Regions from separate parts of the Anoxybacillus sp. CHMUD genome, predicted to be linked through region 2. Evidence: riboswitches for the same ligand, from Rfam matches in the RefSeq annotation. Region 2 holds a riboswitch; each other region holds the start of a gene.
What was found. Region 2 has a riboswitch for thiamine pyrophosphate ahead of thiC (phosphomethylpyrimidine synthase ThiC). Riboswitches for the same ligand answer to the same signal wherever they lie in the genome.

Region 1: linked by a shared signal. The riboswitch ahead of tenA (thiaminase II) and the one ahead of thiC (phosphomethylpyrimidine synthase ThiC) in region 2 are both predicted to bind thiamine pyrophosphate.
Region 3: linked by a shared signal. The riboswitch ahead of thiM (hydroxyethylthiazole kinase) and the one ahead of thiC (phosphomethylpyrimidine synthase ThiC) in region 2 are both predicted to bind thiamine pyrophosphate.

What each region holds. Positions count from the first base shown of each region.
Region 1 covers NZ_SDLG01000003.1:169,262-180,447, forward strand. The annotation lists gene thiD (bifunctional hydroxymethylpyrimidine kinase/phosphomethylpyrimidine kinase) at 1-570, opposite strand, end outside; gene ETB99_RS03295 (thiazole biosynthesis adenylyltransferase ThiF) at 576-1,595, opposite strand; gene ETB99_RS03300 (thiazole synthase) at 1,595-2,362, opposite strand; gene thiS (sulfur carrier protein ThiS) at 2,364-2,567, opposite strand; gene thiO (glycine oxidase ThiO) at 2,551-3,672, opposite strand; gene tenI (thiazole tautomerase TenI) at 3,660-4,274, opposite strand; gene ETB99_RS03320 (energy-coupling factor transporter transmembrane component T family protein) at 4,277-5,071, opposite strand; gene ETB99_RS03325 (ABC transporter ATP-binding protein) at 5,068-6,519, opposite strand; gene ETB99_RS03330 (ECF transporter S component) at 6,523-7,113, opposite strand; gene tenA (thiaminase II) at 7,088-7,783, opposite strand; TPP riboswitch at 7,871-7,978, opposite strand; gene ETB99_RS03340 (class I SAM-dependent rRNA methyltransferase) at 8,111-9,295, shown strand; gene ETB99_RS03345 (glycoside hydrolase family 13 protein) at 9,338-11,002, opposite strand.
Region 2 covers NZ_SDLG01000005.1:153,217-164,402, forward strand. The annotation lists gene ETB99_RS05415 (NAD-dependent deacylase) at 93-803, shown strand; gene ETB99_RS05420 (PH domain-containing protein) at 858-1,058, opposite strand; partial or broken gene ETB99_RS15290 (PH domain-containing protein) at 1,080-1,504, opposite strand; TPP riboswitch at 1,702-1,816, shown strand; gene thiC (phosphomethylpyrimidine synthase ThiC) at 1,924-3,612, shown strand; gene ETB99_RS05435 (potassium/proton antiporter) at 3,726-5,189, shown strand; gene adh (aldehyde dehydrogenase) at 5,795-7,315, shown strand; gene ETB99_RS05445 (DUF779 domain-containing protein) at 7,378-7,710, shown strand; gene ETB99_RS05450 (MBL fold metallo-hydrolase) at 7,810-8,631, shown strand; gene ETB99_RS05455 (DUF817 domain-containing protein) at 8,656-9,447, opposite strand; gene ETB99_RS05460 (iron chaperone) at 9,423-9,794, opposite strand; gene ETB99_RS05465 (ParA family protein) at 9,951-10,925, shown strand; gene ETB99_RS05470 (hypothetical protein) at 10,922-11,186, shown strand, end outside.
Region 3 covers NZ_SDLG01000004.1:25,044-36,229, forward strand. The annotation lists gene ETB99_RS03770 (putative bifunctional diguanylate cyclase/phosphodiesterase) at 1-1,376, opposite strand, end outside; RNA gene rnpB (RNase P RNA component class B) at 1,438-1,830, opposite strand; gene gpsB (cell division regulator GpsB) at 1,898-2,194, opposite strand; gene ETB99_RS03785 (CotD family spore coat protein) at 2,319-2,552, opposite strand; gene ETB99_RS03790 (globin-coupled sensor protein) at 2,924-4,291, shown strand; gene ETB99_RS14925 (SpoIIE family protein phosphatase) at 4,407-4,670, opposite strand; gene ETB99_RS14930 (response regulator) at 4,713-5,192, opposite strand; gene ETB99_RS03800 (enoyl-CoA hydratase) at 5,289-6,095, opposite strand; gene thiE (thiamine phosphate synthase) at 6,138-6,791, opposite strand; gene thiM (hydroxyethylthiazole kinase) at 6,792-7,586, opposite strand; TPP riboswitch at 7,642-7,757, opposite strand; gene hcp (hydroxylamine reductase) at 7,921-9,210, shown strand; gene ETB99_RS03820 (thermonuclease family protein) at 9,241-9,768, opposite strand; gene ETB99_RS03825 (histidine phosphatase family protein) at 9,765-10,391, opposite strand; gene ETB99_RS03830 (ABC transporter ATP-binding protein) at 10,441-11,142, opposite strand; gene ETB99_RS03835 (ABC transporter permease) at 11,135-11,186, opposite strand, start outside.

The DNA of each region.
Region 1 (11,186 bases), on a different contig from region 2:
TCCGTCGTATAACAAGTCGACAAGTTCATCCCCTTTTCCATGTCCCCCTTTCATGACAACGTATTGAACACCCATATCGTGAAGTTTTTTAGCAGCTTCTTTTCGTTGTTCCAACGTTTCAATGCGCATATTCGTCAACACTTCCGCTTCTGGAATGTTCGGTGTTAATACGTGAGCAAGCGGCAACATATGATGTTGTAGCGCTTTTACCGCTTCTTGTTTTAACAATGGAGCCCCACCTTTTGCAATCATCACCGGATCGACAACGACACGAACCCAGCCATACTGTTTTATTTTACGAGCAACTAGCTCAATAATTTCTTCATTAAATAACATCCCCGTCTTCACCGCATCTGGCGGCAAGTCAACTGCAATCGAGTCGATTTGTTTTTCAATCGCTTCGATTGGAAGGGGGTACACTCCTTGTACACCGAGCGTATTTTGCGCCGTTACAGCTGTGATGGCTGACATGCCAAACACACGGAACTGGTGAAACGTTTTTAAATCCGCTTGAATGCCAGCCCCTCCACCGCTATCTGAACCAGCAATCGTCAATGCTTTATATACCATATCCCTCACCCCAAATATTGATAATATAGTCTCTTCGCTTCCTGAATATCATTTGTCCCATGAATGAATACACGCCCATCGGAAAAGACGACAAAACGATAAGGATGAATGGTAAACGCAAGTAAATATTCATTTTCTTCAATGCGAATGCCTTGTTGTTGTAAAAAAGAAATGAGCGTTGTCCATTCACGCTCCCCTCGTTGCGCAGGACGAATTTGTACAGTATCACGTCCGCACAATACAGCAAATTTCGTTTCGTTTTCATATTGAAGCGCTGGGTACGTTCGTTTACCGCCGCACGATTGGCAATCGTCTTTTTTTATACGTTTGACGTCAATCATGCGATATTGTCCGCGCCATATATCAAACGAGACGAGTTTTCGATTGATGCGCTCATCATTCACTAAAATTTTCAATGCTTCTGCCGTTTGATGGGCAACAACCATATGAACGACAGGACTAATGATGCCGGCTGTATCGCACGTCGCAACACCGAGCGGCACTTCTTCAAGAAGACATCGTAAGCACGGCGTTTCATGTGGGATAATGACGTAGCTTAATCCATAACTACCTACACACGCCCCATAAATCCATGGCACAGCATACTTTTGCGAAACATCGTTAATGATCATCCGCACATCAAAATTATCGGTACTATCGATGATGACATGAGGGCGATCGTGTGCCACAAGATACTCAAGCAACCGCGCATCTGCATCCGCCACGATCGGCTCGATAACAACGTCGCTATTTATCGCGCGCAAATGCGTAGCGGCCGCCATCGCTTTTGGCAGGCGTTTGATTGCATCTTCTTCCGTATATAGCTGCTGACGCTGTAAATTGCTCCACTCGACATAGTCGCGATCGACAATCGTTATTTTTCCAACTCCAGCTCTCACAAGCGTTTCAGCATTTGCTGCTCCAAGCGCGCCTACCCCAACGACGAGCACACGTTTTTCACGAATGCGTTGCTGACCTGTTGCACCAATTGGAGCAAACCGTTGTTGCCGCGAGTAACGATCCATTAGACGATGCTCATCCCTTCGAGCGGGCTACTTGCTGTCGCATATCGCCTTTTCGGAATTCTTCCAGCTTCATAGCCGAGTCTCCCTGCCTCAATCGCAAGTTTCATCGCTTTCGCCATTTTTACTGGGTCTTTCGCACAAGCAACAGCTGTATTTAACAACACTCCGTCAGCCCCAAGTTCCATTGCCAACGCTGCATCCGCTGGTCCACCAATGCCTGCGTCAATAATGACAGGCACAGTTGCTTGTTCAATAATGAATTGAATGTTTAATGGATTGATAATTCCTTGTCCTGATCCGATCGGTGAGGCGCCGGGCATGATCGCATGGCAACCGAGTTGTTGCAGTCGCTTCGCCAACACGACGTCATCTGACGTGTAAGGTAAAACGATAAATCCTTCCTCTAACAGCATTTCTGTCGCTTTTAACGTCTCTACTGGATCAGGAAGCAACGTTCGGTCGCATCCGATCACTTCAACTTTCACCATATCACAAAGCCCAGAAGCTTTCGCTAAACGGGCGATACGCACCGCTTCCTCTGCTGTTTTTGCTCCTGCCGTATTCGGTAGCAGTTTATATTTCGTTACATCTATTTTTTCTAAAAAATTCGGTTGATCGGGTGCGAAAATGTTCATCCGTCTTACCGCAAACGTTAAAATTTCTGCCCCCGACGCTTCCACAGCTTCTTTTTGAATGTCGATGTTCGGATATTTCCCTGTACCAAGCAATAAGCGAGATTGAAATGTATACGGACCGATTTGTAACATATTATCCTCCCCCTACAAAGTGAACAATTTCAATGCGATCGCCGTCAGCAATCTGTTTATGTTCATAGTTCTTTTTCGGAATAATCTCCATATTGATTTCAACGATTGCGATTTTTTCATGAATATGAAAATGATGCAACAATTGAGCAACTGTACGAATGTGAGCTGGCAAGTCCATCATTTCACCATTAATGATGCAACGCATGCCCCTCCCCCTTTCTTGTTGGCGAAAACGGTGTCATATCAAATGGTACTTCTTTTCCTTCAAGCATATCGCTCACACATCGACCTGTAATCGCACTTAATAAAATGCCGTTGCGATAATGTCCTGTTACAATAAACACGTTTGCGTATTGTGGATGAGCCCCGATGTAAGGCAGACCGTCTTTTGTCTGTGGACGAATGCCTGCCCAAGTTTTCTCGAATGTACAATGAGCAATAGCCGGAACGATTTGCATTGCGCGTGTTAACAATTGATGCACGCTACATGTTTGCACGTTTTTCGTAAATGAATGTGCAATCGCACTAGCTCCGATGACAAGTCGATTATTCGCTTTCGGCACGATGTAGCAGCCGTTTTTCGCAAATACAGTAGCTTGTAAAAGAGGGGTTTCTGTCATCACCGAAACACATTCTCCTTTGACCGGATACATATGTAGCGATAACCGCAACTTTTCAGCTAACATTGGCGTCCATGCCCCGCACGCAATAATGATACGCTTTGCATATAGCGAACCACTCGTTGTTTTTACCCCTACAACACGTTCTTGTTCAACAATAAAATCGTACGCTTCCGTATACGGTAAAAACTTTGTCCCTTTTGCCATCGCTGCCCGAGCGAAAGCAAGCGAAAGCTGTTTAGCATCCACTTGTTGATCGATCGTATACATCGCACCGTACTCATTTCGTACGTGCGGTTCGATTTGCGCCACTTCATCAGCCGTTAACCAACGGACGTGTGTTGATTGAATACGCCTCCAAAATTCATAATGTTCCGTTAATTTTTCGTACTCTTCCATCGTTGTTGCCAGTTTTAACATTCCTGTTTCATTCCAATGGACGACTATATGCGTTAACTCATACAATTCGGCGAGGACGTCTGGAAATATCGCTTGACTCTTTAAAGCAAGCGGAATGAGAGGATGATCTGTCGCAAACTCAGAGTGCGCACCGAGCATTCCGGCTGCGGCCGATGATGCTTCTTGTGCGAGCGCACCACGTTCAATAACGACAACTGACGCTCCTCTTTTCGTTAACTCAAAAGCGATGCTGCTGCCAATAATGCCTCCCCCAATAATTAAAACGTCCATGTATTCGCCCCCATTTGTTTCCGATATAGTTGAACCATATACAGCGGATCATCCGCGTCAAATACAGTAGACATCACCGCAATCCCTTTTGCCCCCGCCATGAACACATCACGAACATGATAAGGTTTAATGCCTCCAATGGCAACGATAGGAATGCATATGTAACTCGCCAACTGCTGCAACGATGAAAGCCCGCGCGGCTTCAAGCCTTCTTTACAATTCGTTTCGTATATATGTCCGAAAACGACGTAGTCCGCTCCTTCGTCTTCCGCTTGTTTTGCTTCTTCCAATGTATGAACAGATCGGCCGACACGCAAAAATGGAAACTTCTCTTTTATTCGTTTAGGCGCCAAACTATGATGAGCGAGCTGAACGCCGCCAACGCCATAAACGACTGCGACGTCCACTCGATCATTGACGATAATTTTTTGTGTTGGCACATTTGCTTCAAGCAACTTTTCCACAATCATGCTAATTTCTTTCGCTGAGCGATGCTTTTCACGAATATGAATGTAATCGACATATGAATGGACGAGCGATGAAATATGAACAAACGTGTCCATCGACTGATTGCCTGTTGAGATGAGATGGAACTCTTTCATACTTACCGCACATCCTTTATCGCCACGTATGGGAACACGTCCGCGACGTAATATCCAGCTGCAACGATAACGCATATGACGATAAGTAAATAAATGTCATATTTCCCCATCGTCACTTCATAATAAAACGTCCGTGTTCGTTCATTTGTAAATCCTTTTGCTTCCATCGCCACCGCAATGCGCTGAGCGCGGCGAATACTTTGTGATAAAAGCGGGATCGCATATCGTTTCACCAATTCAAGTTTGCCACGAAATCCTTTCGCTTTGGCAGCCCGTCGCACCTTTAGCGCTTGATGAACCGTTTGAAATTCTTCTAACATGATCGGCAATAAACGAATAGCTGCTAAAAAACTATACGCATATTTCGGTTTCACTTTCGCTTGTTGCATAAGCGAGTAAAATAAAAGCACCGGCTTTGTCGTGAGCGCAAACATTAATCCGAAAATCGCAAACAAAAGCGTACGAAAGCCGAGGTGAACGCCGCGGTAAAAACTTTCTTCGGTAATATGAATCAGCCCCCAATGAAACCACGTCGTCTCCCCTTTTCCAAACAAAATCATCGACGACGACGTAGAAATGAAAATGAACAAAAACGGAGCAAAAAACAAAAGCATATGCTTCATCCGATAACCGCTAAACAACATAAATAAGGCGGTAAATCCGATTGTCCAGTTGATGAGTACGTTCGGATTATGGACAAAAACAATCACAACAAACATCGGCAAAAAGAAAAGCAATTTCGCTGTCGGATTCGTTTGATGCAACCATGTTTCGCGATGGTCAATGCTCCATCTCATCCTATTTCACCTCGTACAAGCATTCGCGGTGCAATCATTTCATCAGCGACAATCTTTCCGCTTTCAATGACCCATCGTCTTGTCGCGAATTCAGACACGATACGTTCATCGTGTGTTACCATGACAATTGCCTTTCCTTGTTGTCGATACGCTTCAAGCCATTCGAGCAGCGCAAACGTATTTTTTGCATCTTGTCCGAACGTCGGTTCATCAAGAAGCAATAGGCGATGTTGCTCCGTCACCGACGCAGCAACACTTAGTCGCCGCTTTTGCCCGATCGACAATTGGTATGGATGTAAATGCCGTTGCGCGCTTAAATGAAACCGTTCGAGCAGTCGATCCACTTCCTTGGCTATTTCATGCTCCGGGTGTTTTTCAAGACGGAAAGAGTACGCTAACTCATCATCTACACGATTTGTAACAAATTGAAACTCGGGGTTTTGGAACACAAAAGCAATGTTGTCATATAACAATCCTTCATGTTTGACAAGCTCTCCTTGCCAATACATATCGCCTTCTGTTCGAATAAGTTTCATTAAGCTTTGCAACAACGTACTTTTCCCTGCACCGTTTTCCCCTGTAACCGCAATCCATTCACCCGCATGAATCACTAACTCGTCGACCGCTATTTTTTCTTCTTTTTGTCGAAAGCCGCGAAGCGACTGTACATGTAAAAGAACATCCCCATGTGCATACGGTTGTTGCGCTGTTTTTGGCTTTTTATACGTTTCCCACACGTCTGGATGCCAAATCCCTTGTTCTGTAATAAACGAACGATACGTTGAAAAAATTTCATTCGTTCCGCCGTCAGCGATGATCTCACCATGTTCGTTAAATAAAATGATGCGCTCGACAAAATCAACAATGTGTTCAATTTTATGTTCAACAATGACAACGGTTCGATCCTCCGCCACTTCTTTTAACGTTTCCCACACCGCTTTTGTTCCTTCTTCATCAAGAAGTGCTGTCGGTTCGTCTAAACATAACACATCAGGTTCAAGCGCTAAAACTGACGCAATCGCTAACCGCTGTTTCATTCCTCCAGATAATGTTTGAATCGGTACATGAACGTGCGGGAGACGGAGGCGCACAAGACGAAGCATGTGCGCTATTTTTTCTTCCATCTCTGCACGTGGCACACCGAGATTTTCGAGAACAAAAGCCATTTCTTCATCAACATACGGCATACAAAACTGGGCATCGGGATCTTGAAACACATAGCCTACACGATTTGGAATGTGCAGTTTACTCGCTTTCATCGGCACATCGATCGAGCGCGGAATAATGCCCGCCATCACTTGCAAAAGCGTGGATTTTCCGCATCCCGATGGGCCTAAAAGCAACACTTTTTCTCCTTTTTTAATCGAAAGCGATACATCGGTAAATAACCGCTTTTCTGCCCCCGGAAATTTTAAGCGCAATTGTTCGATATGGATCAATGATGTCACCTTCTATTTATCAAGCGAGTCGTAATCTTCTTTTGTCGTCGGACGCAACAATTGCGTCACACCTGTCGCTTCGAGCGCTTTCACAAGCGAATAAGCAAATACACCAGCAATGATGATCGCTCCAATGAAACGCGCACCGATAAATAACGTTAAATTCCACCATGCCAATTGGTCGATATATCCTTTGTAAAAATCAAGCACTAATGAAGCGATCGTTGAACCAACCGCTGCAAGCGACACAACCGCCACATCAAAACGTTTATAGCGGAAAGCAGCGAAAACAAGTTCAGCGAGCAACCCTTGCACAAAGCCGTAAAATAGCACCTCAAGCCCCCATTCAGAACCAGCTAAAAACTCTCCTGATGCCGCAGCCACTTCTGCAAGCAGCGCCACTCCTGGTTTACGAATTAATAAATAGGCAACAGTTGCCGCAATAAACCACATGCCATAAATAAGTTGATCAAGATGAAGTCCAAGCGGTTTTACCGCATAGTAAAGCGGTCCCCACACTTTATACACAATCCCAAACACAATCGCCACCACAACGGTCGTTAATACGTCTGTTAATTTAAGCCCTTTCGTTTGCATAAACATCCTCCTCTTCAATTGGCCAACGTTCTAATTTGTACGCCATGTCCCAAAATAAATATTCATATTGACTGCTGATCACAAAGTGTTGCTTCATCCGCTCTAACTCTTTTTCGCTAGCTGTTTTTGCGATGTCGTTTAAACGCGCAATTTGTTGTTCGACAAGCTGTTTGAACCAGTCAGAGCCGTACGCTTCAATCCATTGTGCATAAATTGGATGATTCGGCTTACAATGTTTTAACCGCTCACCAATTTCGTAATACAACCAATAGCACGGTAAAATGGCAGCTAATACATCGCCAAAACGTCCTGCAAACGACGCGCGATACATGTGGGACGTGTACGCATACGCAGTTGGAGCAGGAACAAACGACGCCTTTTCTTCTTCTGTAATACCGAGCTCTTTCATAAACGTTTCATGTAAACGAAGCTCAGCTTCATACGTACTTTGCGCATGATGCGCCATGCTTGCGGTCGTTTGTAAATCATCAGCCATCGCCCCGCCAAGCGCTTGCACTTTTGCAAAGTGTGTCAAATAATATGAATCTTGTAATACATAATAGCGAAAACAACGTAAATCAAGTGTTCCTTCCCCGAGCTCCTTCACGAACGGATGATGAAAGCTCGCTTCCCAAATCGGATCGACAGCCTTGCGCAACTGCTCTGAAAACAACATAACCTCTCCCCCTTAAGAAAAATAAAAAACCACTTTCTTTGCGCAAAGAAAGTGGTTGTAAACGATGGAAATTAATAAGAGACACACTTCGCACCGTTTCCACTTCCCTACGCTGGTATGAGCCAGATCAGGTTCTAAGGGTCTCAAAGGCACACTTTGATCTCAGCCTATCTAAAGGCCCCCCTAGTGGAATACATTTGCATCATTCACTTTGTCACTAATATTAGCATATTTCATGGAATTGTCAAATATTTTTCTCCACCATTTGCGCGCATCGTGTTCTTCCTGTATGCTAAAGTAGCGAATATATAGTCAGGAGTGGGATGTATGGCAAATGTATTTTTAAAACGAAAAAGAAAAAAACGGCTCGAGCTTGGACATCCGTGGGTGTTTCAAAGCGAAGTCGATTATATTGAAGGAGATTTTGAACCGGGGGATTTCGTCAACGTATATAACCATCAACGTCACTTTTTAGCGAAAGGATATATTAATCCAAAATCACAAATGATCGTGCGCGTGTTAACGCAAAATCCAAACGACGAATTAAATGCGCAATTTTTTATGAACCGTATTCGTCAAGCATGGGCGTATCGCGAACGGATGATTCCGGGCGTTCGTTCATGTCGCGCCGTTTATGGAGAAGCCGATTTTTTACCTGGGCTCATCGTTGATAAGTACGAAGATGTGCTCGTTGTGCAAATTTTATCGCTCGGCATGGAAAAAAGAAAAGAATGGATTTTACAAGCGCTTCTTGACGTTTTTCAACCGAAAGCGATTTATTTGCGCAACGACGTTCACGTGCGCGAATTAGAAGGATTAAAACAAGAAAAAGGATTTTGGTACGGCACGTGCGATACGAACGTACAAATTGAAGAAAACGGCGTGAAATACATTGTCGATATCGAAAACGGACAAAAAACAGGATTTTTCTTCGATCAACGTCAAAATCGTGCTGCCATCAAGCCGCTGATTACAAGCGAATCAACCGTGCTCGATTGTTTTACGCATACAGGTTCATTTATGTTAAACGCCTGCTTATACGGAGCAAAACATGTGACCGCTGTCGATATTTCTGAACATGCGATTGAAACAGCAAAGCGAAACGCAGAGTTAAACGGATTTACAAATGTGGATTTCGTCGTTGCGAACGCGTTTGACTACTTACGCGAATGCGTACAACAGGGGAAAAAATGGGATGTCGTCATTATTGACCCACCAGCGTTTGCAAAATCCGCTCATGCGGTGCCAAAGGCGCTTGCCGGCTATAAAGATATTAATTTAAACGGCTTAAAGTTAGTGAAAGACGGCGGCTTTTTCGTGACAGCAAGTTGTTCGTATCATGTGCATCCATATATGTTTCAAGCGATGGTTACGGAAGCAGCGTTTGATGCGAAGAAAATTTTACGTCAAATTCATTGGAGCGGTGCAGGATATGACCATCCAAAACTACTTGCCGCCGATGAAGGCGATTATTTGAAATTTGCCATTTACGAAGTGCATTCACGCAAATAAATGTGAAAATCCCCTTTTCCATGTCGGAAAAGGGGATTTTCATTATTTCACCAAATATACACGCGCTTCATACGGACGCAATGTAAAGCGTGTCGCATGTTTATGCGGTTTTACATCGTAGTTTGCTAACACCAATTGCTCGCTATTTAATTTCAATGAATCGTAACGATACATTGTTTTTCGGTCTGTTAAGTTCACGATGACGATCGCTTTTTCATCACCTAACGTGCGCGTATATGCGTAAATTGCTTTATGGTTTTCTAATATTAAATCGTATGTTCCGTAAACAAATACGTCATGCTGTTTTCTTAGTTGAATCATGCGTTTGTAAAAGTTTAACACAGAGTTCGGGTCGTGCAACTGTTTTTTGACATTAATTTGTTTATAATTTTCATTCACACCAATCCAAGGTGTTCCTGTTGTAAATCCGGCGTTTTCATCATCAGACCATTGCATCGGCGTGCGTGAATTGTCACGACCGTTTTTCCAAATCCATTGCATCACTTCTTCATGAGAACGCCCTTTAGCACGTTCAATACGATAATAATTTTTGATGGCGACATCGTCATATTCATCAATCGTTTCAAATCGGACGTTCGTCATGCCAATTTCTTGCCCTTGATAAATAAACGGCGTTCCTTGCATAAGGAAATATAATGCCCCTAATGCTTTGGCACTTTCAACAAGATATTGTTCGTCATTTCCCCACGTCGACACGGAACGAGGCTGGTCATGGTTTTCAAGGAATAGTGCGTTCCAGCCAACACCCTCTAATCCTTTTTGCCATTTCGTTAATACACGTTTTAATTTCCGAACATCGACACCGCCATCTGTTCCTTTTTGCCAAAGTCCAAGATGCTCAAACTGAAAAATCATATTAAAAATGCCGTTTTCTTCACCGACCCAATCTTCTGCCTCCTCGACCGTTACTCCGTTCGCTTCTCCAACTGTCATGATGTCATAACGCGCAAACGTTTGCATTTTCAACTCACGAAGATAGTCCATAATCCCTTCTTGATTCATATGTCCGTCAAATGAAGGGACATAATCAAGTCCTTTTGGATTTGGTAAATCAGGGAGACCTTCTTTTTTCTTAATGTGTGAAATCGCATCAACACGGAACCCATCAATGCCTTTATCGAGCCACCAATTAATCATGTCATATAACGCACGACGAACATCTTCATTTTCCCAATTTAAATCCGGTTGCTTCGTTGCAAACACATGCAAATAATATTGATCCGTCGCCTCGTCATATTCCCATGCCGAGCCACCAAAAATGCTTTCCCAATTGTTCGGTTCTTTGCCGTTTTTTCCATCGCGCCAAATGTACCAATCGCGCTTTGGATTGTCCCGTGATGAGCGCGATTCAATAAACCAAGGATGTTCATCACTCGTATGGTTAATGACGAGATCTAAAATAACTTTCATGTCGCGCTTATGAATTTCTCGAAGCAATTGATCGAAATCTTCCATCGTCCCGAACTGCTCCATGATGTCTTGATAATCACTAATGTCATAGCCATTGTCAGCATTCGGTGATTTATAAATCGGACAAATCCATATGACATCGATTCCAAGGTCTTTTAAATAGTCAAGCTTTTGGATAATTCCCTGTAAATCACCGATGCCGTCTCCGTTTGAGTCCATAAAGCTTCTTGGATATATTTGATATGCAATCGCTTCTTTCCACCAAGCTTTTTTCACGCCAAATCCTCCTCAATCCATTCAGCATAAATCGCTTTCAATATTCTTTACTCTTTCATGTTAATATACAAACAGCTTTGTTGAAAGAGGAAGTTGCACTTTTTCATAAAAAATTTCGTTTTTATTGCGCAAACGGTTTAACTGCGAACAAAAATAAGCAACGATTCATCATCGTTGCCTATTT
Region 2 (11,186 bases):
AAAGTCCTTATTTTTCTCATAAACATATGTGAAAATAAAGGAAGAACAGGGCGAACATAGAAGTAATTGTTGATCTATAGAGGAGGGAGATAATGCTAGAAAAGTGGTTGAAAAAGTCTTCGTATACAGTCGTATTTACTGGGGCGGGAATGTCTACAGAGAGCGGACTTCCCGATTTTCGTTCGACAAAATCAGGACTTTGGCGCACGAAAAATCCACAACAATTGGCAAGTACGTATGCTATGCAACATAATCGAGACGAGTTTATCGCGTTTTACCAATATCGCATTCGCGCTCTTCTTGAATGCCAACCACATATCGGACATACAATTTTAGCAAATTGGCAAACACGAGGGCTTATTCATCAAATTATCACACAAAATGTCGATGGATTTCATCAACGAGCAGGTAGTACAAATGTCATTGAATTACATGGAACGTTGCGAACCGTTCATTGCTCGCGCTGCAAACAAACATATGATGCAAAACGGTATGTAGACGAACAGTTGAAGTGCACGTGCGGTGGTTTTTTGCGCCCTTCCGTTGTTTTATTTGGCGAACCATTGCCGCATGATGCGTTTGAACAAGCATGGACAGCAGCCGAACGAGCAGATTTGTGGATTGTACTCGGCTCTTCTTTACAAGTATCGCCAGCTAACGAACTTCCTGTCGCCGCTAAACGTGGAGGTGCAAAACTCGTGATCGTAAATATGGAACCGACTCCATTAGATGATTGGGCAGATTTACTCATACATGACCGTAAAATTGGGGAAATGCTGCAGGAAATTGACGAATTACTTTAAAAATAACTGTGTCCCAAAAGCGTGCTCTTTTGGGACACTTGAAATATTTCTTTTTCATACCTTATTTCCCAAAAACGATTCGTATATTGCTTGTGCCTCATGTTCGCCCACATCAACGACTTTTTTGCATATACCTGGCATGACCGTCGCATGTACGGTACATAATCCGAGTCGTTGTTGCATACGAGATTGAGAGATTGTTAACGATTGAATACGATGCTTTAACCGCTTGGTTATGTAAATAACAATCGCAATCGGATGTAACCGTTTCTCGCTTCATTCATCATGTTCATCTTCCTTTACTAAAGAAGAAATGTGTAACGCAACTTCTCTGCTTCTTGTTCATCAAGGAACGGAATTTCATGTGCCATTGCTGCTGTATATATATAAAGCGAAGCAAGTTTATACTTTCTTGCTAATGGACCTTGCTTTACATCAACATGTTGCACGCAGCGAAGCGGAATAAGCGTACGCTTACGAATCCACACCCCATGCTCAAGCTCGATTTCCTGATCGCGTAATCATATACCGCCAACGTTCCCATTTCCAGCGTGGAACGAAGAAAACGAATAACATGCCATCTACAATCGACAAACAGACAAACATCAAAACGACCCATGTTGAAACGAAAAAACTAACAATTACGTACAAAAGGAAAAAATAATGAAACGAATAGCTCCATATATGCGCCATATAGACACAGCACGTTTCGATAGAACATTCCCCGTTTTCTTACACACCACTTTTTCACGCTTCTATCACTGCACTTCTAACATACGAACTCCATCCCGAAATCATCGGTTCGTACGTCCACTATGCCTCCATTTTAACAAGTTTTTCATTTATAACTTTACAACATTTTTATCATATGTTAGACTATTTTTAAAGTTCATAATTTCTCATCTACTAGGGGAGTCCAATAGCTTGGACTGAGAGAAGAACGCGCAAAAGTTCTTTGACCCTTTGAACCTGATCTGGGTGATGCCAGCGTAGGGAAGTAGATGGCGCGAGTGTTCTTTACTTGTGCTATTTGCGGACAAAATCAGGTTCTCGTTATGGAGCCTGATTTTTTTACGTATTGGCGTTGCTCCAACTAAAAAATGAAAAGGAGCGATTAAAAATGAAAGACTTATTTTCATCAATGCCATTTCCCTCGAGTAAAAAAGTGTATGTGCCCGGAACGCGTGAAGATGTTCGTGTGCCAATGCGAGAAATTCAACTTTCTCCAACCAAAACAGGTACAACGATGCTAGAAAATGAGCCTATTCGAGTCTATGACACGAGTGGACCATACACCGACCCACTTTTCGCGCCGAATATTGATAAAGGATTGCCAAAATTAAGAGAAAAATGGATAACGGAGCGTGGCGATGTAGAAGAATGTAGCCCTTCATTAGTGAGAACAAACATTCCTTTTTCACCTAGACGTTTTCGTGCGAAAAAAGGGAAAGTTGTGACCCAAATGCATTATGCAAAACGAGGAATCATTACACCTGAAATGGAGTTTGTTGCTATTCGCGAACAGATGGATCCAGAGTTTGTTCGACAGGAAGTGGCAGCAGGAAGAGCAATTATCCCAGCTAATATCAATCACCCTGAGAGTGAACCAATGATCATCGGAAGCAAGTTCCATGTAAAAATTAATGCGAATATTGGAAACTCTTCTGTTACATCCTCGATGGATGAAGAAGTTGAAAAAATGCTTTGGGCTGTTCGTTGGGGTGCCGATACAGTCATGGACTTATCGACAGGAAAACATATACATGAGACGCGAGAATATATTATTCGAAACTCCCCTGTGCCGATTGGAACTGTACCTATTTACCAGGCGTTAGAGAAAGTGAACGGCATTGTCGAAAACTTATCATGGGACATTTACCGAGAAACATTAATTGAACAAGCCGAACAAGGCGTAGACTATTTTACTATTCATGCAGGTGTCTTACTTCGCTATATCCCACTAACAGTCAATCGAACAACTGGTATTGTCTCTCGGGGTGGCTCAATTATGGCACAATGGTGTTTAGCACACCATGAAGAAAACTTTTTATACACCCACTTCGAAGAAATTTGCGAAATTTTAAAAACTTACGATATTGCTATTTCACTTGGGGATGGATTACGTCCAGGCTCAATTGCAGATGCAAACGATGAGGCGCAATTCGCCGAGTTACAAACACTTGGAGAGTTGACAAAAATCGCTTGGGAACATGATGTCCAAGTGATGATCGAAGGTCCAGGGCATATTCCAATGCATAAAATTAAAGAAAATGTCGATAAACAAATTGAAATTTGTCACGGGGCACCTTTTTATACGCTAGGTCCTATCACTACCGACATTGCACCAGGTTACGACCATATCACCTCAGCTATCGGTGCAGCGCTTATCGGCTGGCACGGTACGGCCATGCTTTGCTATGTGACACCAAAAGAACATCTCGGCCTACCGAATAAAGAAGACGTCCGCCAAGGAGTCATCGCCTACAAAATTGCTGCCCACGCTGCTGACTTAGCAAAAGGACACCCTGGCGCACAAACGCGTGATGATGCATTATCAAAGGCGAGATTTGAGTTCCGTTGGCAAGATCAATTCAACTTGTCACTAGATCCTGAGCGCGCACGTGAATATCACGATGAAACGCTACCGGCCGAAGGAGCAAAGCTTGCTCATTTTTGTTCGATGTGCGGTCCAAAATTTTGTTCAATGAATATTTCTCATGAATTACAAAAAACACTACAAAGCGAAGGAATGAAAGAAAAGGCAAAACAATTTGTTGAATATACAAACATCATGCAAGCTGAGAGATAGCGCTCAGCTTGCACTTTTATTACAAAAAATGTTATTTAAGTCATATTCGTTGACACTCCACTTACTATAGCTTAAATTTAAGTCGTAACTTTAAGTAGAAAGTATGGAAAGAGGTGACTTGCTTGCTCACAGATTTCATCATTTTTCTGTTAGGATTACTTCTAATCATCGGTGTATTAACAACGAAGTTTTCTTCTTGGCTAGGCGTGCCATCACTTGTATTTTACATACTCGTCGGAATGATTTTATCCAAATTTATATATTATGATAACGCTTTTCTCACCCAGATTGTTGGCATTTTTGCGTTAATCATTATTTTGTTTGAAGGTGGGATGAACACAAAGTGGAATACATTAAAAAAAGTTTTAGTTCCCGCTTCCTCCCTTGCAACGTTTGGAGTGCTAATTACTGCCATTTGCGTAGGCATATTTGCCAAATACATTTTACACGTTTCATGGGCCGAGGGATTTCTATTAGGCGCTATCGTTTCTTCAACTGACGCTGCAGCAATATTTGCTACGCTAGGAAGCGTCAATATAAAACGCCGTCTCTCAACAACACTAGAAGCTGAGTCGGGGATGAACGATCCGATGGCCGTTATTTTAACCCTCTCCTTGATTACATTTATCCAACAGCCAGAACTAACTATTTCCCACGCCTTTCTCAGCTTTATTTGGCAGATCGTTATCGGTATTCTTGTCGGGCTTGGATTAGGAAAATTAACTGTGTGGTGTTTGAATAAAATAAATCTTGATTCCTCGGGATTATACCCCACTCTATCTTTATCATTTGCGATACTCTCTTATAGTATAGCAGCCCTGCTAAAAGGTAGTGGGTTTCTTTCGGTATATATTATGGGCGTTTTTGTCGGCAATGCACAACTCGTTTATCGCCATTCTATTTTTCGTTTTAACGAAGGGCTAGCATGGATGATGCAAATATTTATGTTCATTTTACTCGGACTACTCGTTTTTCCAAATGAACTAGTAAAAGTAGCATGGGAAGGTGTCGCCCTAGCTATCCTACTTATTGTTGTGGCAAGGCCGATTAGCGTCATGATAAGTACAATAAACATGAATTTCTCTATTAAGGAAAAGCTATTCCTTTCTTGGGCTGGGCTAAAAGGTGCTGTTCCGATCGTCTTGGCAACTTACCCACTTATCTCGAACATTGAAAATAGTCAGCTCATTTTTAATATTGTTTTCTTTATTGTGCTCATTTCCGCCCTTATTCAAGGATCAACAACTCCTTTTTTAGCCAAGCATCTAGGACTGCTACTCGGAGAAAAGAGGGAAGTGGCTCACTCCCTCGAACTGATGTCAACGACGAAAGCAAATAAGGAAATTGTTGAAGTCCATATCAGTAATAAGCAGTCACATTTACTAAATATGACGATTAGTCAACTTCCATTGCCAAAGGATTGCTTAATTACGGCTATTATTCGTAATGATAAAATTATTACCCCGAAAGGAAACGTGAGATTACGCGAAAATGATGTTGTTTATATATTAATCGAAAAAGGAAGAAGATCAGAGATTTATAAAATATTTTCAATTACCGAAGATACGTCATTCTAATAAAGACAAGAGCAGGACATTCCCCCTGCTCTTGCTTTCCTCTTCAATGCCTGTTTCGATTATTTCTACTGAAAGATCCCTATATGTTGCCTAGACAATATCCCCAAAAACATTCGTGATTTTCTGCTTCTGAGGAACCCAGTACACTGAAGAGATAGGCGCTGGCTCTACCCAATACAAAAAACATCAATACTAACACTTAAACGTGTACTATTTGATGATATCCAACAATTCGGTTAAAAGGATAACGATGGTTCCTCGCATCAACAACAAACTCGACTCCTGCTTCATCTTGTGGCATCACGAAACAATAACCATTTTATCCCGGAAACTGAACAAGAGCAATAAAAGCTGCTCGTTTGTTTGTACTGTTGCATCACAAGAAGACGAATATTGGATCCGTTTCGGGAGGTGAACAAAGTGTTCCTCCCCTTCTCTACCTCCATCATTTCAAATATATTTATTCCCAATAAAATAACATCACATGAGACTTCTCTAACGTTTCCCCAGCAAACATATCATATTTCACCAAATCGACACATATTTTTATATCAGACTTGGTCACTTATTTTTATTTGAAAACGGATACAAAAGGAGGAATTTACATGATTTACGCGCAACCGGGACAACCTGGTTCACTCATTACATTCAAAAAGAGATATGAAAATTTCATCGGTGGGGAATGGGTTCCGCCAATAGATGGGGAATATTTTGAAAACATTTCACCTGTTACTGGACAAGTATATTGCGAGGTCCCTCGTTCAAAAGCTGCTGATATTGAACTAGCACTCGATGCTGCACATGCAGCGAAAGAAGCATGGGGACGTACATCTGTTGCTGAACGAGCGCGCCTATTAAATAAAATTGCAGACCGAATGGAAGAAAACTTAGACATGCTTGCCGTGGCGGAAACGTGGGAAAATGGAAAGCCGATTCGTGAAACACGTGCGGCTGACATTCCTCTAGCTATTGATCATTTCCGCTATTTTGCCGGCTGCATTCGCGCTGAGGAAGGCACGTTGGCAGAGATTGACGCGGATACCGTCGCTTATCATTTTAAAGAGCCGCTCGGCGTTGTCGGACAAATTATTCCATGGAATTTCCCAATTTTAATGGCGGCTTGGAAACTCGCACCTGCTTTAGCTGCTGGCAACTGCGTTGTACTAAAGCCAGCCGAACAAACACCAACATCCATTCTCGTGCTGATCGAACTCATTCAAGATTTACTACCAAAAGGCGTTGTCAATGTCGTTAACGGATTTGGCCTTGAAGCTGGCAAACCGCTCGCTTCGAACCCACGTATCGCAAAGGTTGCCTTTACAGGCGAAACAACGACTGGACGTCTCATTATGCAATACGCATCTCAAAATTTAATCCCGGTCACACTTGAACTTGGCGGAAAGTCACCAAATATTTTCTTCGCAGACGTCGCTGCGAAAGATGACGAATTTTTCGATAAAGCGCTTGAAGGATTCACGATGTTTGCTTTAAATCAAGGAGAAGTTTGTACATGCCCTTCACGCGCGTTAATCGAAGAATCAATTTACGATATATTTATGGAACGAGCATTAGAGCGAGTAAAACAAATTAAACAAGGCAATCCACTCGACACAACGACAATGATTGGTGCCCAAGCTTCATCCGAACAACTAGAGAAAATTTTGTCATACATTGACATCGGTAAACAAGAAGGGGCTGAACTTCTTATCGGTGGCGAACGCAACATGTTAGAAGGAGATTTACAAGGTGGTTATTATGTCAAACCAACCGTCTTTAAAGGGCATAATCGGATGCGCATTTTCCAAGAAGAAATTTTCGGTCCTGTTGTGTCTGTGACGACATTTAAGGATAAGGACGAAGCATTAGCGATCGCAAATGACACATTATATGGCCTAGGTGCTGGTGTATGGACGCGCGATGTGAATACTGCATATCGCTTCGGACGCGGCATTCAAGCTGGACGTGTGTGGACAAATTGTTATCACGCATATCCTGCGCACGCAGCTTTCGGCGGATATAAAATGTCAGGCATCGGACGTGAAACGCACAAAATGATGCTTGAACATTACCAACAAACGAAAAACTTACTTGTTAGCTATTCACCAAAAAAACTTGGATTCTTCTAATCATTCAGGCAGCGTCTCAAAAGCGCTGCCTTTTTAAAAGGCTTTTTGAAAGGATGGTGCACATGCAACCGAAAGTCATCGCAACCGATGCTGCGCTACAGCTCATCGAAAAACTAAAAGCGAAATATGGTCCGCTTATGTTTCATCAATCAGGCGGGTGTTGTGACGGGAGTTCACCGATGTGCTATCCACAAGGAGAGTTTATCATCGGTGACTCAGACGTATTGCTCGGTGAAATCGGAGGATGCCCGTTTTATATGCACGCTGCGCAATACGAATATTGGAAACATACTCAATTGATTATTGATGTTGTATCTGGGCGCGGTGGTATGTTTTCCCTTGAAGGATCGGAAGGGGTACGTTTTTTAACGAGGTCAAAACTTTTTGATTCATAGAGCTGCTTTAAGGCAGCTTCTTTTTTATTTTTACAAAATAACCCGAAATGAATGAATATTCATTCTTTTTTGTTATAATAAAAACGAGGGGGAGATAACATGTTATTAAAGAAAACGTTTGAACAAAAAACGGTTGCTGGTGTACATATCGCAAAAGGTTCGCTAACGTTTCAGAAGGTACGATTAGCGGTGCATTGCTTTGCTACAGACGGCGTGTTGATTGATACAGGAGCAGCGTCATTAGCAAATGAATTTAAAAATTTTTTTAAGTCATTAGACATCGATCAAGCGGTGATTACTCACTTTCATGAAGATCATACGGGATGTGCTGCGTTTTTACAAAACGAGCGACAACTGCCGATTTATATGAATGAGACCATGATTGATTATTGTCGTAAACGAGCAGATTATCCAATATACCGCAAGTTTTTCTGGGGAAATCGCCCTCCTTTTCAAGCGAAGCCGATTGGAAATACGTTCTCCACCCGCCGTGCGATGTGGGACGTCATCCATACGCCAGGTCATGCGGCTGACCATCTTGCACTTCTCAATCGTGAAACAGGACAACTTTTCACAGGAGACTTATACTGTCTAGAAAAAACAAAACTCATCTTGCGCGAAGAAAGCATTTCTACCTTGATTGACTCATTAAAAAAAGTATTAACGTACGATTTCGACGAAATGTTTTGTACCCACGCTGGTTATATAAAAGACGGACGAACTGCTTTACAACGAAAGCTTCATTATTTACAAGAACTTCAAGGAAAAATTGTTGATTTGTATGAAAAAGGAGCGACATTAAAACAAATACAATCTGCCCTTTTTCCAAAGAAATATCCAATCACTTTTCTATCCCTAGGCGAATGGAGTTCTTTCCATATCGTTCGTTCGGTGGTTGAGGAATATCATACAAAAAAATGAGCGAACAGTAACAACGACTGTTCGCTAAACTATTTCTCTTTTCGTCTTAACCGCTATGATTGTTGTCTGCGGAATGTTCCCTTTCATCTGCTTTAACGTCGCAACGATGAGAAAGCTGACAATGACTAATAAAAACCATGAGCTCACTTTTCCGAGATGAACAATACTCCATGTATCCACTTGGTTCGGGTATTGCCAAGCACCAAAAAACGTAGCAATATTTTCCGCAATCCAAATAAAAAACCCGATGAGAAGAAATGAAACAACAAGCGGCATGCGGTAACGCGTTCCATTCACCTCGTATATGACGGATGACGACCAAAAAACGAACATAACAAGTCCGATTAACCACCAACGGACGTCAAACCAATAATGGTGGGTAAAAAAATTTAAATAAATCGCCGCAGCTAGTGGAACAACGATTGAAAATGGCGGCCATTTGACGAGCTCCACTTTTAATCGCCGCCATGCTTGGCAAAGATAGCTAGCGACACTCGCATACATAAACCCGCTATATAAAGGCACACCGAAAATTTTCGTATATCCTGCTTCTGGATACGCCCAAGACCCCATGTGCACTTTAAACAGTTCAAACGCAAGCCCAATGAGGTGAAACAAAGTAATCACCATTAGTTCATCTCTCGTTTCTAATCCAACGCGCACCATCCACCATTGCATGAAAAGACAAATAATGAGCAACCAATCGTACCGCGGCAAAAAAGGAAGCGGCACTATTTTTGTCACGGCTAACGAGGCAAAAATGGCAACTTTTCGAGAAATGCTTTTTTCTGTTACTTTCCCCAGAAACTTGTGCAATCTGCTTTCTCTTGAATATTAAATTCAATGATCTTCTCTAGCAATTCATAATTGACCGGTTCATTCCACGGGATGCGAAACAATCCTTTCGTCGCGCTATAACCAGCTTGGGCAATTTCATCAGCAAAATGAGCCATGCATGCTTCTTCAGGTGACACACTCACATGGTGTTTGGCTGTAGAAAAGCCGATGATAAATGTCCCGTGATCGGTAAACATAGGTGTATTCCATTTGATTTGCGGTTGTAACTGTGGGAACGTATCACAAACCCACCGTAAAATTTCCTCTACTCGGTTGCGATGGTCGACATGATCAATCTTTGCTAAATATTGTTCAAAAACTTCCATAAGTGTTCCTCCTCGCTACATCTCTCATCTTCTGCTATCAACATTATGACACAAAACAATATGTCCATCATCCTAATATTACGCAAATAATTCGTCATAACTTTGCACTTTTTCTCATACACATGAATCGTCCATATGCAACAGGAGGCGATCATCATGGAGCGACAGGCAAAAGTAATTAGTATTATCAACTGGAAAGGCGGAGTGGGCAAGACGACTGTGACCCATCATTTAGCGACAGGACTACAACATTTATCATCCGACGAATTAGAACTGTTTGGTTTTGAACATGCTCAACCAAAAGTGTTGTTAGTAGATGCAGACGCACAATGTAACCTCTCTATTTCATGTTTAACACCCGAACGGTTTGAACAATTAGCCTATCATAAAACACCTCCGATCGGCACATTGAAAGATTTAATCGAACATTACTTGAAAAATGAGCATCCACAAGTAGATGTGGACGACTTTATTTTAAAAGCGTGCGTGCGAAGTAAAAATGAGAAAGTGTATGAACATATTGATTTGCTTCCAGCACACGCTGAACTTATCCATACAGACATGGATATTGCCGTTTACTCAAGGCCATATTTCAAAGAACATTTATTTGGTTCGGACATTTATAAATTTCAAATGCTACACCATATTTTAAACACGATAAAACATGAATATGATTTTATTTTTATCGATTGTCCACCAAATTTAAATTACATTACGCAAAACGCCCTGTACGCAAGCGATTACTATTTAATTCCCGCGATTCCTGATCGTCTTTCTTCATACGGTATCTCAGCCATTAAAAATAAAGTCGATGAGTTAAACGAAAGATTTCAGTCGAGTTCAAAAGAATATAGCCATACAAAACTGATCGGAATCGTCCTCAATTTCATTCGCGAATACGGAAATCAACCAAAACAAACACAGGAAAATATGATCAATACATTGAAACGTACGCTCTCATCTGACATGATATTTAACAGCTATTTACCATATGGTGACGCCATCACGCGTGCATCCATGCTCAGTTATCCTGTGTTTGCTGTTGAAAACCATCAAGGGAAACAAAGTGAATGTGTGAAGAAAATGACGCTCGAATTTTTAAACCGAATTGGTGGGGGAATTGTCGTATGAACGTAAACACATTAACGCATATGTTAGAAAAAATACTCGTTCTTTTAAAACATTATGAGCATTGTACAGTCGAAGAAATGCTCGATGATCTTTCTGCAAAGTTGCAAAATCAAACACGAAAAAAGCAAACCACAAACGTAACGGACTATGCAAACGTCATAAAACAAATGAAAAACATGAACAAAGAAGAGGCAACAACGTTTTTAATGTCTTTCAAAAAAGAACAACTACTTCAGATCGGATTACAAATGAATATGAAAT
Region 3 (11,186 bases), on a different contig from region 2:
TTTTGAACAGATTCCTCTGCATTTGGCATAATCGTACTTTCCGTCAGTTCTAATTTAAAAAAGCGCGGATGTACATCATGTTTTTTGACGATCGTCGATAATTGCTGAACGAAATCATCTTGTTGAAAATGAACAGCAGAAATGTTTATTCCGATTTTTACGTGGGGAGCGAATTGATGAATCGCCTTCGTATGTACACATGCTTGTTCGAATAGCCACTTCGTCATCGGAACAATCAGTCCTGTTTCTTCTGCCAATGGAATAAATTGCGCAGGAGAAACGAACCCGATATTCGGTTGTTTCCAACGCATTAACGCCTCTAATGCTTCAATTTTTTTCGTTTTCATATTGACAATCGGTTGATAGCAAACAAATAATTCATTTCGTTCAATCGCTTTTCGCAAATAATTTTCTAACGTCACTACTTCGCTTTGATAGTCTAATTTAGCCGTATATAGTTCAAAACGATTTCTTCCGCTTTCTTTCGCTTTTTGCATAGCGCGATCGGCACGACGTAATAACGTTTCCCCATCATCTCCGTCGTTCGGATACATGCTTATCCCAATGCTTGCCGAGATGTATATATCTTTGTTATGTAATAGAAAAGGAGCTTGTAATGATTCAATCATTTGTTCTGCTATGCTAACAGCTTCTTGAACGTCTTTTAGTTTAGGTAAAATAACAACAAATTCATCTCCACCAATGCGAGCTAACGTATCTTTCGTGCGCAGTCGCTTTTTTAGACGATTGGCCACTTTTTTTAACAATATGTCTCCACTATAATGACCGAGTTCGTCATTAATATATTTAAATCGATCTAAGTCAAGAAATAAAATCGCTAGCTGTTGATTGTAATGGCGTGCCATATCAAGCAAATGTTGTAGACGTTTCGTAAATAATTGTCGATTTGGAACGTTGGTCAACAAATCGTAGTTCGATAATCGAGCAAGTTGCTCCATCGTTCGCTTATGTTGTGTGACATCTGAAAAAATGGCTACATAATGCGTTGGTCTTCCTGCGGCATCATAAATAGCTTTAATTGTTAGCCACTCGACGAACAACTCACCATTTTTTCGTTTATTCCAAATTTCCCCCTTCCAAACGCCATGATCACGTATCGTTTCCCACATGTTTTCATAAAATTTGCGATCGTGTAGTCCAGAACGAAGAATATTCGGTTTTTTACCGAGCACTTCTTCTTGCGTATAACCCGTCACCGTTTCAAAAGCTGGGTTAGCTAACAAAATATGCCCTTCACTATCCGTCACAATCATTCCTTCGTCCGCTTCTTGAATAATCGTATGGGCAATAGATAAAAATGTATGTGTTTCAAACAAAGATGACAATTTTTTGTTCACCACAAACTCTCCCCTCATATTCCCCCAAAAAACAAAAACTCTCCTGATGTTGTGCAGGAGAGTGGTGCCATGAACCATGTTCTGTAAGCCATGTTCTGTTCCGTCGTACTGCAAACGGCTTGCGCCTCGTACTTCGGTGGTAATCATCTATCTACAGGCTGTACGCCTGTCCTTCTCTCCGTTCATTTCCTTTGAGAAGGTGCCCCTACCATCATTTGGGTTTCTCGCTCGTGGGGTTTACCGCGTTCCACTCTTGCCGTTTCCAGCAAGACTACGTCACTGTGGCACTTTAAAGGTAGTCGAGCCATATCCGTTGAAGGACGTAGGCTCTTTCCCTGCCGTCAGCCCAGCGCATCGCCAGACTGCCCTAGCTTATGAATTCGCTAGGCACGAACACTACGGGCATCTCAGCACCGTGCGAGCATGGACTTTCCTCTACGATGCATACACATCGCAGCGATTACCCGAACATGATTCATGTAAGCATATGCTAGTATATCCGAAACGATAAGCCAAATCAATAGAAAAGGTTGGAATATTTATTCGTAAAGTTTGTTTCCGAAAACATGTTTTTCTAAATTGGAAAGACGTTGTAAAATATCGAAGTTCGTCGTTCCTGTTTGAGATGGCTGACGTTTTTGTGCCTCCTGCAATTGGCTTTTCAATTTTGCATTTTCTTGTTGCAATTGTTCAATCATTTGATGAAATGTTTCATAGTCTTTAATGACTAAATCAAGAAAGCGATCAACTTCATCTTGATTGTATCCGCGCATACTTATTTTAAACTCTTTTTCAAGAATGTCTTTTGCTGTTAAGTTGATGCGGTCCGACAGCACGTTTGCTCACCTCAATTATCCATGTCTACACCTATTCTTTCAAAAAAAGCAGTCGTTGTCAATTTTTCATTTTCACAAACTTCGTCTTTTTTTCGACAAAAAACCGAAGGCGAATTGCCTTCGGTTAAAATGGACGTGGAAACGGACCAGGTCCTGGACAAACAACATGTTGATGGGATACATCGTTTACAACAGATTGCGTATGCGGAAAATAATGTTGATGTTGAAATACATGATGGTTCACATACGTCGTATGTGACGGATGAATGTGCGGCACAATCGTTGTTTGCATTTGATGTTGTGTACAACATTTTGTTGGGTGAACGATTGGCGGCATCATATTTGGACGACAATGCATATTTCATACCCCTTTCGTATTAAAGTTTGTTACACTTCTAGCGTATGTGCAAAGGGGTATACATGTACTAATGGAAATACCTATTTTACATGAACGTATAAATGTTATGTTTCATATTCGCAAAAATGATAACTGTAGCTCCTACTAGCACAAAAAATAAATATAAAATTTTTTTACTCATCGCTTCTCTCTCCGCTATTCTTATTGTTCACAAATAAACATTTTACTTCGTTCTTCTTTGTTCGACAAGTAGGGAAAACTTTGTCATTTTTTGCGCTTCCCTCGGAAATAACATAAAAATTTTCCTTCTTCTTTTTGCCGTACATGATATAACATTTTAGGGGATTTTTATGAAAACTGGAGGGGAAACGATGTCAAAATGTCCATTTCACACTCTTTTTAATGAACGTGGAGCCATTCAGCTGTTCCGCAAAAAACATCAAAAAGAAAATGAAGATATGAATGTTCGTCCTTCTACATCTTCACACGTTGCAACGTATTATCGACAACTCCTTTCAAGCGATCGTAAACAGCAAGTTTCTTTCGTTGGATTAACAGAGGAAGATGTACAACGACTTGCTTCGATTCGCCCGCTTTTTACAAAACATGTCGAACGAATCGTCAATGCGTTTTACGATCAAGTTGGGCAAATGCCTCATTTAAGACGCATTATTGATAATCATTCAACGATTGATCGCTTAAAACAAACGTTGCGCGCGTATTTAATGGATATGGTATCGGGTGAAATTGGTGAGCAATATATTATTCGTCGCAAAGTGATCGGCAATGTTCATAACCGAATCGGTTTGTTTCCAGAATGGTACTTAGGTGCTTACACAATCATTCAAAACGAAGTGCTTCGTATATTGATGGAAGAATTACCTCCAATAGAAGCGACAAACATATATTGTTCGTTTGCTAAGCTTTGTTCTTTCGATATGCAAATCGCAATCGAAACGTATATTGAGTCGTATACATCGTCCATGATGAAGTTAAACGAAATTGCAGAGTTGCAGCATCGTTTAACAGAATCATCGACAACGCTTGCTTCAAGCGCAGAAGAAACGACTGCTTCTATTTTTGAAGTACAAAAAAATGTGCAAGGAATGTTGGACGAAGTAGCAAGCATTCAACGCCAATCCGTTCAAATGAGCGAACGCGTCGAAAAAGGAAAAGAAGATGTAAAACAAACGTTAACGAAATTAGATAGTGTCGCTACATTAATCGAAGGAACAAAGTCGCTTACAAACGAACTGACAGATAGCTCGCGAAAAATCGGAGAAATCGTCAATGCGATTCGCAGCATTTCCAATCAAACGAACATTTTATCGTTAAATGCCAACATTGAAGCGGCGCGTGCGGGTGAACACGGAAAAGGATTTGCGGTCGTTGCGAATGAGGTGCGAAAGCTTGCAACGCAGACGGAACAATCGCTTGACTACATTCAAAATCACATTGATATTGTGCAACAAACGATTCGTAAATTTGAGCAGGCGTTTCAACAAATTGTCGAGGAAACGCGAGCATTCCGACAAGCAAACGAAAGCATTATTCACATCTTTGACCAATCTGTTACTGATGTAAAGTCAACAAGTAAAAAAATTGACCAATTTACTTCAGTCATCGAACAGTTTCACCAAATGTTTGATGAAATTTCATCTGCTGCCTCACAAATTGCTGAAATGGCCGAACAGTTAAACGATTTAAATCAAGAGTTAACGGAAAAGTTTAATTCGTAAATGTTAAAATGAGTATAGAAATGACAGGTGTTTCTGCACCGATTAAACACATATTATCTATTTGTTAACTCGATCAAATTGTAAACATCAAATAAGCGATCTGTTAACAGATCGCTTATTTGATATGAATAGAGACGAACGTCATGTCGTCATCTCTTTTGCCATGTTGCGTTTGTTTTTCCATATTCTCTACCATATGTTCAAACGACTTCTCTACCATATGTTCAAACGATGGAGCGGTACGCATCGTATGCATAAGCTTATTGGAACAATCTTCGCCTAAAACTTCTATGAGTCCATCTGATAAATGCGGGCGAACTTGTTGCCAAAAATATAAGTCGCCAGATAGTTGCGTTGAAGGAATATACGTTCCAATCAAATGGATATGTTCATTATTCAGCGGTTCAGGAAGTAAACCTTCTTAAACGAGCCGAGCTAAGTGTAAGTCTTCGTTCATCTTTTTTTGCATCGTCCACATATGCCGATAACTTTCCATATATGCTTCATTTGTTCGTTTTAGTTGGTCCATCGTTTCTTTTTGGCGATACGCCAATTGAACACGTGCAACGAGTTCGACCATTGTAAACGGCTTGCGAATGTAATCAAACGCTCCCGCCGCAAACGCTTCCTCTAATTTCTGTTCATCATCGTAACCGGTGACCATTAATACGGGAATATGTTGTAATTGCTCGTGTTGCTTGAATCGTCGGCACCACTCAATCCCATCTGTTTCTGGCATACAAATGTCCATTAAAATGACATCGACTTGTTGAGATAAAATATAGGCATATGCCTTATCCGCATCTTCAAATAAATGAATAGAAATGCCTTCGATATGTTCAAGCATCGCTTCCATCATTTCTAATGTCGGCATATAGTCATCAATAATTACTACTTCCATCTTCAGCCGTCCTTTTCGTTATATTGTTGTATATTTCATTTATACACGTTGCAAACCCGAAAAAGATAGCTTAAAGATGAAAGTTTTGCAAATTTTTTATTTTCCGCTAAAATGCGGACGTCGCTTCTCTAAAAAGGCGCGAATCCCTTCTTCGTGGTCTTTTGTTTTGCGCATTTCCGCTTGATACGCTGTCTCCATTTGCAACGTGTTCAACAACTGTTGTTCGCTTAAACGAGCATATAACTGCTTCGTCGCAATCATCGCACGAATCGGTTTTGCTAGCCATTCATTCACTTTGTGCTGAATCGCTTGTTCATCACCGATTTCATCAACGAGTCCCACTTCATATGCCTCTTGTGCACTCATTATTTTTCCTTCCCATATGATTTGTTTTGATTTGACATCTCCAATTTTTCGATTTAAAAAGAAATGTCCCCCACCATCTGGAACTAAACCAATGCCAATGAAATTCATTGCAACGCGCGCTTGTTTATTTGCGATTACATGATCGCAAGCAAGGGCTAAACTAAATCCTAATCCTGCAGCAGCACCATGTATGTAGCTAATCGTTAGTTTCGGCAATTGATGCAATGTCATCGCTATTTGTTTAATCGTTTCCATCACTTCAATGAATGAATGTTCATTCGTTGATTGCAACATCGTCTTAATGTCGCCCCCTGCGCTAAATCCTTTGCCACGACCACGAATGATGACGATATCCGCTTCACTTGCTTCAACTTCTTTTAACGCTTGTAACAACTCTGTTAACATTTGTTCATGTAAAGCATTTAGCGCATTCGGACGATTCAATTCAATGGTTGCGACGCGATTTTCGTATGATAGTACGATATGTTCCATCTTCTCCATCCCCTCTTTCGTTTGTTCGCTATTTTCTTTCGACATATATGAATAAAATCCTGCACAGAACAAAACAAAAAGACGACATCATCTGTCGCCTTTTTGTTTTGCACGCATGACAATCTCATATAGTCGTTTTGTTTGTTCGTAAATATGTTCAGCACGGCAAATGGCCGAAATGACAGCAATTCCGTCTGCACCCGCTTCGATCACTTGTTTGGCTGTTTGTTCTGTAATTCCACCGATCGCAACGAGTGGAACACGTTTTTCATGGGCACGAATATGTTCAATCATCGTCAGTCCACATGCTTGCTTTGCATCTTCTTTTGAAACAGTTGGGAAAATCGGGCCTAATCCAACATAATCGGCGCAAGCAGCAAGCGCTTTTTTTACTTCATTTAAGTTGTGAACAGATACGCCTAAATATTTATCTCCTATGCGATCGCGAACGCGTTCAGCTACTTCGTCTTCTTGACCGACATGAACGCCATCTGCCTGTAAAGCGAGGGCCAAATCGACATCGTCATTCACGATAAAAGGAATATTATACATTCGGCATCGTTCAAGTAATTTCTCGGCTAAGCGGTATTTTTCAATCCCCGTAAGCGCCCCCTTTCCTTTTTCGCGAAACTGAAACATTGTAATACCGCCTTTAATTGCTTCATCAAGCACAGCGAGCGGATCTTTCGTACAATCGATACTCCCCATAACGAAATACAACGATAGCTTCTGCTTCATCATTTATTCCCCTTGAATACGCGCGTATTGATCAACTTCTTCTGCACTCGTTTCATGTAAAGCATTTAAAAAAGAAAGTTGAAAAGAACCAGGTGCTTTTGCTTGTTTGGCTGCTTTTTCAGCCGCCACACCGTAATAAGCGAGGGCAGCAACTGATGACATCATCATATCGTCTCCTATACCCGCAAATGCACCTAATACCGAACTTAACAAACAACCTGTCCCTGTTACTTTCGTTAACATCGCATCACCATTTGAGACGATTACAATACGTTCTCCATCGGTTACTACATCATCTTTCCCTGTGACAACAACTACAGAGCGAAACATGAGTGCTGCTTTTTTCGCTACATCCACGAGGTCACCTTGAACGTCTCCTGCATCGACTCCTTTTGTACGTACTTGTTCACCCGCAATGCTCGCAATTTCCGATGCGTTCCCACGTAAAATCGAAATGTTTACTTCACGTAATATACGTCTGGCTGTTTCGGTGCGGTACGCTGTCGCACCAGCTCCAACAGGATCGAAAATGACAGGAATGTTTGCCTCATTTGCTGCTTTTCCGGCAATTAACATCGCCTCTACGTCTGTTTCGTTTAGCGTGCCAATGTTTAACACTAAAGCACGAGCTAACCGAACCATATCCGCTACTTCTTCTTTTGCATACGCCATAACAGGAGATGCGCCTACAGCAAGCAAACCATTCGCAACAAAATTGGTCACCACAACATTTGTCATATTATGTACGAGTGGTGACTCCTTCCTAACACGCGTTAACCATTGTCCTACATTCATCATTCATTCCCCCTAAAAAAATAAAAACTAGTCGGACAGAGTCGACTAGTTTGCGTACTGAAAACATAGCCTACTTCCCTCCGCTGGTACAAACCAGATCAGGTTCAAAGGGTTGGAAAACTGATTGCGCGTTTTCCTCTCAGCCATCGCCATCCGGCACCCCTAGTAGTTTGATTGATTCAATTTTCTTTCATTTTAATACATTTTTTCTCTTGATTCAATATGGATTATTGTCAAATTTCGTTCACATTTTTGTATGAAAGTGTGATATGTATCACTTACGACGTACATATTTTCTCCTATTGTTAAAGTGTCAATAAGAAAAGGAGGGGTCATAATGTTTTGTCATCAATGTGAACAAACACCAACAGGGGGATGTACTGTTGTTGGAGTTTGCGGGAAAGATGAAACAATTGCAAGTTTGCAAGATACGATCGTATTTGCATTAAAAGGAATTGCAGCATATCGCACGCATGCCCATCAACTTGGGTATACCGATCCGTTCGTTGATACAACGACACATGAAGCGTTATATATGACGTTAACAAACTCTAACTTTAACGTACAAGAACATATAGACATGGCGATGAAAGTCGGAAGAGCAGCCATTCGCGTAATGGAACTACTCGATCGAGCACATACAGAACGACTTGGCATTCCTCAACCTGTTCGTGTAACGCAAAATAGAATTGAAGGAAAATGTATTCTCGTTACAGGACATAACTTATTTGCCCTTGAACAACTATTAAAACAAACAGAAGGAAAAGGAATTAACATTTACACACATTCCGAAATGCTTCCAGCACATGGTTACCCACAATTAAAAAAATATAAACATCTGAAAGGAAATGTCGGAAAAGCATGGTACGATCAACGTCGCCTATTTGAAAAATTCCCTGGTGCTATTTTAGCGACAACAAACTGTGTCATGCCGATAAAAGGTTCATATGCTGATCGCATGTTTTCATATGATGTAGCCGGATTAGAACATGTGCAAAAAATCGAAAACGATGATTTCACGCCGTTAATTGAGAAAGCGCTACAACTTCCAGAAGCAAACATTGAATCGGATGAAACGTTAGTGACTGGTTTCCATCACGAAACTGTAATTCAAATTGTACCAGAAATTATTCAAGCTGTAAAAGAAGGAAAAATTGAACGCTTTTTCGTTATCGCAGGTTGCGACGCTCCTGGAAAAGGCGGTGAATATTATCGCACGTTAGCTACATCGTTACCGAAAAACACTGTCATTTTAACGACATCCTGTGGGAAATTCCGCTTTAACGATGTCGACTACGGGGTTGTTCCTGGCACGAACATTCCACGATATATTGATTTAGGGCAATGCAACAACTCGATTTCGACTGTCAAAATTGCAATGGCGCTTGCGGAAGCATTCGGCTGTGAGGTCAATGAGTTACCGGTCAGCATCGTTCTTTCATGGTTTGAACAAAAAGCAGTTGCAATCTTACTCGGATTGTTTAGTTTAGGCATTCAAGACATTCGAATTGGACCAAAAGCACCGCACTTTATTTCTGAAGGTGTGCTACACGTATTGCAAGACATGTTCGGTCTCAAGCTCATCGGTAATGTAGAAGAAGATATGCAAGCGATGCTCGCACATTAAAAGGGCTGTTTCATCCAGCCCTTTTCACGTTTACGAAGCTTTATTTAACCATACACTCATATTAAATCCTTCTTCTGTCACGTATCCATCGACACTCCATATTCGTTTTTTTGCTTTTTTCGCTTTTTCTTGTACTTTATACAATTTTTTTGCATATTTTGTGTCCGGTTCAAATACGTAAGCAACACGCGCAAACCCTTCTTGTACAATTTTTTCTTGGTATAAAGTTCCATCCTCTAACCATATGTACGCAAGCAATCGACCATAACGATCGTACGGTTGTTCTTTTGCGCTTAGTTCAACTGTCACTTTTTTGTGAAGCAAAACGTCTTTAGCGAATTGTTTTGCCTCTTCGCCATACGCCTGTTTTTCGCGATACGTTTCGGGGGTATCGATATTTAGTAGACGAACCGTTACGATTTCGCCATCTTTTTTTATTTTTACTGTATCCCCATCAACAACATATTCTACTGTCGTAACAAATGTTTTCTCTTTATTTTGCGATGTACAACCGACAATAAAGACAATTGCCGTAAAAAACATAATCCATTTTCTCATAAATGTGTCAGCCCACTTTCAAGATGTGAAATGTCTGATTCACATTCCATATCCCACTTTTCCCCGTCAAACGATACGATCGTCACACTCGTACCGTATACACGGCTATTTTTCCACAACTCCGCAAGCGTTTGTTGTTTCCAATATACAAGAAGCGTGCGAATCACCATGCCATGTGTAACGATAAGAATATGACCTTCTGAATGATTTTCAGCTATATGTTGGATCGTGGCAACAGCTCGACGTTGAACATCAAAAAACGTCTCGCCAATAATCGGCTTGTATGCATCTGGGTTATGATAAAAATGATAATGATTTTGCTCGTCGGATTGCGCAATTTCTGCAATCGTTTTCCCTTCCCAATCACCTAAGTAAATCTCACGTAGCCGTTCATCAAAATATATTGGCACATGACGTTGCCCTAAAACAATTTGTGCTGTTTCTTTCGTACGATCACTTGGACTACAATACGCAGCAGTAAACGGGACTGTACGAAACCGATCGTGTAAAAGTGCTGCCTGTTTTTTTCCCTTTTCAGTTAAAGGCGAGTCTTTCCATCCTTGCATGCGCTGTTGTGCATTCCACTCTGTTTCAGCATGACGAATGACGTATAATTTTAACACTTTACCTCCCCCTTCGAATGAAAAAAGCAAGCAATATTTGCTTACTTTTTCAGTATGACATATGTTGTGAAATTTGTGCAAAAAATATAGACTCTAACGATTTTCCATCTTGACAAAGCGCGGAAACCGAATCGTATATAAGCATTTGTCCTTGATGAATAAATACGACAGTATCTGCAATTTCCTCAACTATTGACAGCATATGTGTCGAAAAAATAATAGCTTTTCCCTTTTCCTTTTCCAAACGAATAAGTCGTTTAAATTCCCATACCCAATACGGATCTAAACCGTTTGTTGGTTCATCTAAAATAAGCAATGCGGCATCCGCTAAGAGCGCTTGCGCAAAAGCGAGCCGCTGTTGCATGCCTTTTGAATACATCCTTACTTGCTTATGTTGATCATTCGTCAGTCCGACAACATCTAAACATTGTTTCACCCGCTCGTCTGTTGCTCCTTGCCATTGTCCGAATAAAGATAACACTTCATAACCTGTTAAAAGCGGGGGAAATTGAAGATGATCCGGCATAAACGAAAACCATTGCTTGTCGTTGTTTTGAATTGGTTGTTCGTTTACATATATGTCTCCTTTCGTCGGTGGGAGCTGTCCGATTAGCATTTTAATAATCGTGCTTTTTCCTGCACCGTTACCGCCGCATAACGCTAAACATTGTCCTTCTTGAACAGAAAAAGAAATGTTTTCTACTTTATTTTGTTCGTTATATATTTTCGTCAATTGTCTCACTTCAAGCATAACGTTTCCCTCGTTTCATCCATACGTTTACTAAAAACAACGGC